DNA from 2 places in the Actinoplanes sp. ATCC 53533 genome. Region 1 is predicted to be linked to the other one. Evidence: predicted binding sites of a transcription regulator. Region 1 holds the regulator's gene; the other holds the start of a gene.

The links. The regulator HrcA, encoded in region 1, represses chaperone genes, less so after heat shock. The targets are predictions, from matches to a motif close to GGTTNGCACNCTCNNNNNGAGNGTGCNAACC.
Region 2: groL (chaperonin GroEL) is a predicted target of HrcA. The motif match lies at 3,021-3,051, and genes of this name have one in related genera.

Annotation. Positions count from the first base shown of each region.
Region 1 is NZ_QHHV01000166.1:44,338-49,522, reverse strand. It holds gene DMB66_RS42745 (iron chelate uptake ABC transporter family permease subunit) at 1-226, opposite strand, end outside; gene DMB66_RS42740 (16S rRNA (uracil(1498)-N(3))-methyltransferase) at 274-1,008, opposite strand; gene dnaJ (molecular chaperone DnaJ) at 1,075-2,223, opposite strand; gene hrcA (heat-inducible transcriptional repressor HrcA) at 2,285-3,307, opposite strand; gene DMB66_RS42725 (DUF4870 domain-containing protein) at 3,489-4,187, shown strand; gene hemW (radical SAM family heme chaperone HemW) at 4,230-5,185, opposite strand, start outside.
Region 2 is NZ_QHHV01000220.1:26,147-31,331, reverse strand. It holds gene thrC (threonine synthase) at 1-748, shown strand, start outside; gene DMB66_RS49300 (GNAT family N-acetyltransferase) at 1,000-1,947, shown strand; gene DMB66_RS49295 (hypothetical protein) at 1,886-2,377, opposite strand; gene DMB66_RS49290 (GNAT family N-acetyltransferase) at 2,380-2,898, opposite strand; gene groL (chaperonin GroEL) at 3,239-4,864, shown strand; gene DMB66_RS49280 (GNAT family N-acetyltransferase) at 4,944-5,185, opposite strand, start outside.

The DNA of each region.
Region 1 (5,185 bases):
GCACGATCGACTGGTCGTCGGTGTTGGTGAAGTGGAAGAACGCGTCCCACACGGTGCCCGGCGAGATGGTCCGGGTGCCGAGCGCGATGCTGAGCAGACAGACCAGCGCGAGCACGCCGAGGCAGATCAGCAGGCCGACGCTGCGGCGGGCCTGCGAGACGGCGACGCCGGCGCCCGGCGCCGAGGCGCGCACCGGCGAGGGGGCTCGGGTCCGCGTCAGCACCATGCGGCGAAGCTTAGGCTAACCTTCCTACGCCGTCACTATCAGCCGCGTTACCAGCGCTCCAGCCGCGCGGAGAGCACGGCGAGGGCGGCCATCCCGGCGGTGGACGTCCGCAGCACGGAGTCGCCGAGCCGCACCGGCTGCGCCCCGGCCGCGACGAAGGAGCCGAGCTCCTGGTCGCTGATCCCGCCCTCGGGCCCGACGACCAGCACGATGTCCCCGCTACCGGGCAGCTTGGCTTGGCTGAGCCGGTCGGTGGCCTCCTCGTGCAGCACGAACGCGGCCGCGGCCCCGGAGAGCAGACCGCCGACCTTCTTGGTGGAGACGTCGGGATTGCCGGCGACGACCGGAAGCCACGAACGACGGGCCTGCTTGGCGGCCTCCCGCGCGGTGCTCACCCACTTCTCCCGGGCGCGTACGCCGCGGTCGCCGCGCCACTGGGCCACGGAACGGGAGGCGGCCCAGGGCACGATCTCGTCGACCCCGATCTCGGTCATGGCCTGGACGGCGAGCTCGCCCCGGTCGCCCTTGGCGATCCCCTGCACCACGACAAGCCGGGGATCCGGCACCTCGGCGAACTCCCGCCCGAGCACGTTCACGTCGACACTGCCCCGGCCGACCCCGGTCACCTCGGCGACCGCGGTCCCGCCCCGCCCGTCGGAGAGCAACAGATCCTCACCGACCTTGAGCCGCTGCACGGTGGCGGCATGATGCCCCTCCGCACCGGCGAGCGTGAACCGCCTGCCACTGGGCAGGTCGTCAACCAAGAAAAGAGGCGCAGACACCAGGCGAGGCTACCCAACAACCACGCCGTTCCTGATCAAAGAACCCGCCCAATCCCCGCCGGCGCCCTAGTGGCCGTTGAAGGCGTCTCGCATGCGGGAGAAGAATCCACCCTGCTTGCTCAGCTCCGCGATGTCCTCGCCGCGGGTCTTGGCGAAGTCGCGCAGCATCCGCTCCTGGTCGGCCGTCAGCTTCGTCGGCGTCTTCACGTCCAGGTGCACGAACAGCTCGCCCCGGCCCTGGCCGCGCAGGTGTGGCACGCCCTTGCCGCGGATGCGCAGCGTCGAGGCCGGCTGGGTGCCCGGCTTGACCTCGATGTTCTCCTCGCTGTCCAGCGTCTTGATGGTCAGCCGGGTGCCGAGCGCCGCCGCCGTCATCGGCAGGGTGACCCGGCAGTGCAGGTCATCGCCCTTGCGCGAGTAGACGTCGTGGGGGCGTTCGTGGATCTCCACGTACAGGTCGCCGGCCGTGCCGCCGCCCGGGCCCACCTCGCCCTGCTGGGCCAGGCGGATGCGCATGCCGTCCTCGACGCCGGCCGGGATCTTCACGGTCAGCGAGCGGCGGGTGCGGATCCGGCCGTCGCCGGCGCAGGTCGGGCAGGGCTGCGGGATGACCGTGCCGTGGCCCTGGCAGGCCTGGCACGGGCGGGACGAGACGACCTGGCCGAGGAACGTGCGCTGCACCGACTGGACCTCGCCGCGGCCGCCGCAGGTCTCACAGGTGGCCAGGTGGGTGCCGGGTGCGGTGCCCGCGCCGGAGCACTGGGTGCACAGCACCGCGGTGTCGACCGTGATCGGGGCTTCGACGCCGAAGGCGGTCTCCACCAGGTCGAGCTCCAGGCGCAGGATCGCGTCGGCGCCGGGCCGGGTGCGGGGACGGGGCCCGCGGGAGCCGCCGCCACCAGCCGCCGTGCCGAAGAACGCGTCCATGATGTCCTGGAAGCCCACGAACGGGCCGGCGCCGCCGGGACCGCCCGGGCCGCCCGCACCGCCGCCGCCCGGCGCCAGCGGATCGCCACCGAGGTCGACGATCTGCCGCTTCTGGTCGTCCGAGAGGACCTCGTACGCGGCGTTGATGTCCTTGAACTTCTCGTGCGCCTCGGGGTCGGGATTGACGTCCGGGTGGTATTGACGGGCCAGCTTGCGATAGGCGCGCTTGATCTCGTCGTCGGTGGCTTCGCGGCTGATGCCGAGAATTCCGTAGTAGTCCTTGGCCACAGGGTTTCGAGTCCTCATGTCTGCCCCGCGCTGCGCGCTGGAGACCTTCGTCGCGGTTGCGTCAGTTTTGTGCCAGCAGATCGCCAACGTAGCGTGCCACGGCACGCACAGTCGCGATCGTGCCGGGGTAGTCCATCCGGGTCGGCCCCAGCACGCCGAGCCCACCAACGATCGTCGTGCCTGGTCCGTAACCCGTGCTGACCACGGATGCCGCCCGCAGGTTGTCGATCTCGTTCTCGTCGCCGATGCGGACCCGGGTGGTGCTCGGTTCCACCTCACCGATGAGCTTGAGAAGGATGACCTCCTCCTCCAGCGCTTCGAGGACCGGCCGCAGCGTGCCCTGGAAGTCCAGCACGCCGCCGCGGGTCAGGTTTGCCGTACCCGCCAGGGCGAGGCGTTCCTCACTGCGCTCGACCAGTGTCTCGAGCAGCACCGAGGCGACGCAGGCCATCGTCGTGCGCTTCTCCGGGGCGCACTCGTCGACCAGAACCTGCACCAGCGGCGGGGTGTCGGCGAGCTTCTCGCCGGTGAGCTTAGAGTTGATCTTGCGACGCATGTCGAGCACGTCGTCGCTGGCCGTCGGCCCCGGCAGCTCCACCAGGCGCTGCTCGACCCGGCCGGTGTCGGCGATCATCACCAGCATGAGCCGGGTGGTGGAGATCGGCACCAACTCGAGGTGGCGCACCGAGGAGCGGGCGAGGCTCGGATATTGCACGACGGCGACCTGCCGGGTCAGCTGGGCGAGCAGCCGCACCGTGCGGTGCACGACGTCGTCGAGGTCGACCGCGCCGACCAGGAAGCGCTCGATGGCGCGGCGCTCGGCCGGGCTCAGCGGCTTGACCCGGGAGAGGCGGTCGACGAAGAGCCGGTAGCCGGCGTCGGTCGGGACCCGGCCGGCGCTGGTGTGCGGCTGCCGGATGTAGCCCTCCTCCTCCAGCACCGCCATGTCGTTGCGGACCGTGGCCGGGGAGACGCCCAACTGGTGGCGCTCGACCAGGGATTTGCTGCCCACCGGCTCCTGGGTCGCCACGTAGTCCTCGACTATGGCGCGGAGCACTTCGAGCTTGCGGTCGTCAAGACTCACGTCGGCTCCTCCCCCTTGGCGCTCTTGGCACTCCTCAAAGTCGAGTGCCAGTCTACGTCGCCGGCGCCCGCCGCGCGATGATCAGCCGACAGGGCCTGTGTCACTTAGCCGAGTGTCTATTCTCCGACGTCACCAGGGTGTTGCCCTCGCCACGTTCGACCTGCGGTCCTACCGTGTGCGCATGACTGAACCGCCGCGTCCTCCCGGTGAGGGAAGCCCCTCGGACCCCACCAGACCGTTCAACCCACAGTCGGGTAACGATCCGGCCGCCGGATCGCCCCCGCCGTACGGCTCCCCGCAGCCGCCGCCTTACGGCTCGCCGCCGCCCTACGGCTCGCCGCCGCCCACCTCGGGCGCCGGGGGCTATGCTCCCCCGCCCACCTCCGGTGCCGGTGGTTACGGCCCGCCGCCGTCGTCGGGTGCCCCGGGCGGCTACGGCCCGCCGCCCAACGACCCCCCGTACGGCGCTCCCGGCGCCTACGGCCAGCAGCCGGGTGGTTACCCGCCCGGTGGCTACCCGCCGTCGAGCTACGGGCCGGGCAGCGACGACAAGACCTGGATCCTGGTGGCCCACTTCGGTGGCGCGGCCGGCGCGTTCCTCGGCGGCGGCTGCTCCGGCTGGATCGCGCCGCTCGTAGCCCTGCTGGCCAAGGGCAACCAGTCGCCGGTCGTGCGGGCCGAGGCGGTCAAGGCGCTGAACTTCCAGATCCTCTGGTCGATCATCGCGCTCGTCGGCTGGGTGCTCACCTGCGCCCTGGTCGGCTTCATCATCGGGCCGGCGGCGTGGGCCATCGGCACGATCTTCGGCATCATCGCCGGGGTCAAGGCGAACAACAACGAGCCGTACAACTACCCGATGACGGTCTCGATCGTGAAGTAGCGCTCCCTCGATGGCGCCGGGCTCCGGCCCGGCGCCACCGCGTCACGGCAGCAGGTCGCGGATCACGGCGTCGGCCAGCAGCCGGCCGCGCAGGGTGAGGACCACCCGGCCGGCCTCGTAGGCCGCCCGGTCCAGCAGGCCGTCGGCCAGGGCCTGGGCCGCGCCGGTCAGCCCGGGCGCGTCGAGCGCGGTCAACGGCAGGCCGTCGCGCAGGCGGACCCGCAACATCACGTCCTCGACGTGCCGGTCGGCGTCGGTGAGCAGCTCCCGGCCCAGGCCGGGAGAGAGTCCCGCTTCGACCCTTTTCGCGTACGCCGCGGGGTGCTTGACGTTCCACCAGCGCACGCCGCCCACGTGGCTGTGCGCGCCCGGCCCGAGGCCCCACCAGTCGCCGCCGGTCCAGTACAGCAGGTTGTGCCGGCAGCGGGCCGCCGGCGTCGTCGCCCAGTTCGACACCTCGTACCAGGAGAAACCCGCCGCGCCGAGGGCCTGCTCCGCGGCCAGGTAGCGGTCGGCGGCGACGTCGTCCTCCGGGTACGGCAGCTCGCCGCGGCGCATCCGGGCGGCCATCCGGGTCCCGTCCTCGACGATCAGCGAGTACGCGCTGACGTGGTCGACTCCCGCGTCGATCACGGTGCGCAGCGAGGCGGCGAAGTCCTCGGGGCGCTCGCCCGGCGTCCCGTAGATCAGGTCCAGGTTGATGTGCTCGAAGCCGGCCTCCCGCGCCTCGATCGCGGCCTGCGGCGCCCGGCCCGCGGTGTGCTTGCGGTCCAGGATCCTCAGCACGGCCGGGGCGGCGGACTGCATGCCCAGCGAGATGCGGGTGTAGCCGGCCCGGCGCAGCGCCCGCAGCGAGGCCGGGTCGACCGACTCCGGGTTGGCCTCGGTGGTGATCTCGGCGCCGGCCGCCAGGCCCCAGGTCTGGTCGATGCCGTCGAGGATCCGGCCCAGGTCACCGGGGTCGAGCAGGGTCGGCGTGCCGCCGCCGACGAAGACGG
Region 2 (5,185 bases), on a different contig from region 1:
CACCACCGCCGTGTACGGCGGCGAGCTGGTTGCGATCGACGGCTCCTACGACGACGTGAACAGGCTCTGCGGCGAGTTGGTGGAGACCGACGAGTTCGAGGACACCGCCTTCGTCAACGTGAACGTGCGGCCTTTTTACGCGGAGGGTTCGAAGACTCTCGGTTACGAGGTGGCCGAGCAGCTCGGCTGGCGGATCCCGGCTCAGGTGGTGGTGCCGATGGCCAGCGGCGAGCTGCTCACCAAGATTGACAAGGCGTTCACCGAGCTGGTGGAGATCGGCTTGGTCGAGGCCCCGGAGGGCGGCTGGGCCGTCTTCGGCGCCCAGTCGGCCGGCTGCAACCCCATCGCCACCGCCCTGCACAACGGCACCGACCAGATCATCCCGGTGAAGCCGACCGGCATCGCGAAGTCGCTGAACATCGGCGACCCGGCCGCCGGCGCGTACGCCATCGAGGCCGTGACCCGCACCGGCGGCTGGATGGACTACGCCGACGACGACGAGATCCGCGACGCCATCCAGCTTCTCGCCCGCACCACCGGCGTCTTCGCCGAGACCGCCGGCGGCGTCACCGTGGCGGTGCTCAAGAAGCTGGTGGCCAGCGGCAAGCTCGACCCGGAGAAGGAGACGGTCGTCTTCAACACCGGCGAGGGCCTCAAGACGCTGGACGCCGTCGCCGGTCAGGTCGGGCCCACCCACCGGATCAAGCCCTCGCTGCGCGGGGCCCGGGATGCCGGCCTCCTCGGGTGACGCAGAGTAATCACCAGTCTGCCTAACGTCAAGATTCCTTCCGCTGAGGACTTGCGCGGGGATCTCAGGCTCGGCAGGATGCTCTACGCGGGAGGACGCGACGCCGTACGTGGCCCCACCTTCGAGCTTGGCGACAATCTCCTAGGGGCCCAACGACCCAGTGCCGGAGGCGCTGTGCGCGCGTCCTCCCGACCAAACTTCCCGGCCAAATCTCGGTCGCGGCGCGATCGCCGGCAGGACAGTCTGTCGAGATGCTACGGATTGCGCCCCTCGCGGATGATCAGACGGCCTTCGAGATCGACCGGGCGGCCGCCGAGTCGGACACCCCCGACATCCCGCTGGGCACCTTCGAGGCCTACCGCGCTCGCCTGCGGCATCCGTGGCCGGGTAACGAGCTGGAGCAATATCTGGCGGTCCACGACGGCGTGCCCGCCGGGCACCTCGAGCTGGGCCTGCCACTGCTGGACAATCTGGCCAACGTCAACGTCCAGCTCTTCGTGCATCCGGAGCAGCGGCGGCGCGGGATCGGGCGGGCCCTGTTCGGGCACGCGGTCGAGCGCACCCGGGCACTCGGCCGCCGGCACCTCATCGGCCCGACCACCGACGACGGCGCGGCCTTCGCGAGGGCCATGGGCGCGGCGGCCGGCCTGGTGGAGGTCCGCAGCCGCCTGGACCTGGCCACCGCCGAGCCCCCGGACACTCCGGTGGCGGCCGGCTACCGGCTGGTCCGGTGGACGAACGTGGCGCCCGCGGAGTTCCTGGACGACCTCGGCTACCTGGAAAGCCGGCTGAACGCCGACGCCCCCACCGGGGACCTGGCCTGGGAGGCCGAGAAGGTCGACGCCGCCCGGGTCCGCGCGGCCGAGGAGGCCATCCGCGTCCGGCGGCGCACGGCGTTCCACACCGGCGCCGTGCACGAGGACAGCGGGCGGCTCATCGCGTGGACGACGATCGCCGGCCAGGACGATACGGCCTGGCACGCCTGGCAGAGCATCACCATCGTCGACCCGGGCCACCGCGGACACGGTCTCGGCCTGACGATCAAAAACCAAAATCTCCGGTACGCCCGCAGCAGCCGTCCCGGCCTGCGCGCGATCGACACCTTCAACGCCGCCACGAACGACCACATGCTCCGGATCAACCGGACGATGGGCTTCCGGGCGGTGGACCAGTGGACTCAGTGGCAGCTGACCGTCTGAACCGCCGCAGCCCCGGTCGCAGCGGCGCCACCCGGTATCCGCCGCGCTCCAGGCCCGCGTGCCGCTCGAAGGCGTTCCGGGTGCCGTAGGTGCCGGTCAACGCCCACGAGTAGCCGCAGAGCGCCCAGTACGCCGGCCAGAACAGCGGGCCGAGCACCGCATACTGCCCGGCGTGCCGGCTCTCGTGGGCGAGCAGGTCGGCCCGGCTCTCGTGCAGCAGCCACTCGGCCGTGCGCCTGGTGATGATCACCGAACCGATGGTGAAGCAGGTCGCGGGCGGCGCCTTGCGCCGGTAGCCCTCGGCGACCAGGATCCCGCCCGGCCCGCGCCGCACCTTGGCGCCGGTCAGCACGGCCAGGCCAAGGCCGACCAGGGTGGTCCCGTTGACGGCGGTCAGCAGGGTGCGGGCCGTGTGCCACGCCGCGCCCATCGTCAGGCCCGCCGGCGCATCTGGAGCTCCAGCAGGCCGGGGACGATCGGGTGCGGCACCCGCACCCCGGTGTCGGCGAAGCCCAGCCGCTCGTACGCCCGGACCGCGCGGTCGTTGCCGACCACGACCTCCAGCATCAGCTCGCTGCGGCCCATCGCCACCGACCACTCGGCGACCGCGTCGACGAGCCCGCCCAGCACGCCGGTGCCACGCCGGGCGGGTGTGATGTAGACCGCGAAGACGACCGTCGTGCCCGGCGCCTCGGGCAGCACCGTGCCGCCCGCGTGGCCGATCAGCCGGCCCCCGGGGTCGGCCACGAACTGGGCGAGCTGGCCGCCCGTCGACGCCTGCGCGATCCGCCGCCGGAAGTCGGCGTGCGGCCGGGCCGCGGCCTGGGCGAGCGTCTCCAGGAAGGCGAGCGGGCTGTCGGCCAGCATCTCCAGCCGCAGGGCGCGCATCCGGCCCGCGTCCGCGGGAGTGACCCGGTGCACGGTCAGGGCCGGCGCGATGGTGCTGGTCATGCTGCTCTGCCTACCTCGTCGCCCAGGTGGGGGCAAGCGGGACGCCGATATACGACCGCCGTGGGCACCCGCGCGGGCGGTCCGTTCTGCTTGCACTCGCCCCAGCAGAGTGCTAAACAAGTGATTGGCACTCGCGCCACGTGAGTGCCAGCAGGTCGGGGCGGTGGGGTCACGGCCGCGGCATCGCCATCGGTGCCGGGGCACGAGACCGGTCGTCGCGGGCTATCCGGCTCGACCTGAGGACGTCACATCGCCAGGTGGTGACGTCCGCATGGTTCCTACGTGCGGAAAGCGGGCCGGACCGGCCCGGCGCCGCGAATGTCCAGGAGGACAAAGCCGTATGGCCAAGATCATCGCATTTGACGAGGAAGCTCGTCGCGGCCTCGAGAGTGGTATGAACCAGCTCGCCGACGCCGTCAAGGTGACGCTCGGCCCCAAGGGCCGCAACGTCGTGCTCGAGAAGAAGTGGGGCGCTCCCACCATCACCAACGATGGTGTGTCGATCGCCAAGGAGATCGAGCTCGAGGGCACCTTCGAGAAGATCGGCGCCGAGCTGGTCAAGGAGGTCGCCAAGAAGACCGACGACGTAGCCGGCGACGGCACGACGACGGCGACCGTGCTGGCCCAGGCTCTGGTGCGCGAGGGCCTGCGCAACGTCGCGGCCGGCGCCAACCCGATGGCCCTCAAGCGGGGCATCGAGGCTGCCGTCGCGGCTGTCTCCGACGAGCTGAGCAAGCTCGCCAAGGACGTGGAGACCAAGGAGCAGATCGCCTCCACCGCCTCCATCTCCGCCGGTGACTCCACGGTCGGCGAGATCATCGCCGAGGCCATGGACAAGGTCGGCAAGGAAGGCGTCATCACCGTCGAGGAGAGCAACACCTTCGGGCTCGAGCTGGAGCTCACCGAGGGCATGCGCTTCGACAAGGGCTACATCTCGGCATACTTCATGACCGACGCGGAGCGGATGGAGGCCGTCTTCGACGACCCGTACATCCTCATCGCGAACAGCAAGATCTCCGCGGTCAAGGACCTGCTCCCGGTCCTCGAGAAGGTCATGCAGGGCGGCAAGCCGCTGATCATCATCGCCGAGGACGTCGAGGGCGAGGCCCTGGCGACCCTGGTTGTCAACAAGGTCCGTGGCACCTTCAAGTCCGTCGCCGTCAAGGCGCCGGGCTTCGGTGACCGCCGCAAGGCCATGCTGGACGACATCGCCATCCTCACCGGCGCCACGGTCGTCAGCGAAGAGGTCGGCCTCAAGCTCGACGCCGCCGACCTGAGCCTGCTGGGCCAGGCCCGCAAGGTGGTCATCACCAAGGACGAGACGACCATCGTCGACGGTGCCGGCAACGCCGAGCAGATCCAGGGCCGGGTCAACCAGATCCGCGCCGAGATCGAGAAGTCGGACTCCGACTACGACCGCGAGAAGCTGCAGGAGCGCCTGGCCAAGCTGGCCGGCGGCGTTGCGGTCATCAAGGTCGGCGCGGCCACCGAGGTCGAGCTCAAGGAGCGCAAGCACCGCATCGAGGACGCCGTTCGCAACGCGAAGGCGGCCGTCGAGGAGGGCATCGTCCCCGGTGGTGGCGTCGCGCTCGTGCAGGCCGGCAAGACCGCGTTCGACAAGCTCGACCTGCAGGGCGACGAGGCCACCGGCGCGAACATCGTGAAGGTCGCGCTCGACGCCCCGCTGCGCCAGATCGCCGTCAACGCCGGCCTCGAGGGCGGCGTCGTGGTGGAGAAGGTGCGCAACCTCGAAGCCGGTTGGGGCCTGAACGCCGCCAACGGCGAGTACGTCGACCTGCTGGCCGCGGGCATCATCGACCCGGCCAAGGTCACCCGCTCGGCGCTGCAGAACGCCGCGTCGATCGCCGCACTGTTCCTCACGACCGAGGCGGTCGTGGCGGACAAGCCCGAGAAGAACCCGGCCCCGGCCGGTGGCCCGGGTGGCGGCGGAGACATGGACTTCTAAGTCCACCTGGTAACGACGAAAGGGCGGGTCGCCTCGGCGGCCCGCCCTTTCGCTGTCCTCGCCCGGCTCGTGCCGGATGTCAGAGCTGTTTGCGGTAGAGCAGAAAGACTCGTTCTACGCGGGCGCCGACGGCGTTCGCGTAGAAGGGCAGTGGCCCGACCCAGCCGATCTGCACCTGGCTGTGGCCGGCGGCGCGCTGGTCGGCGAGGCAGCGGCGCAGCAGCAGGGCGCCGATGCCCAGCCCGCGGGCGGCCGGGGCGGTGCCCATCGGCCCGAACCACGTCGGTCGCGACGATCCGTAGGCCGCGAAGCCCAGGATCG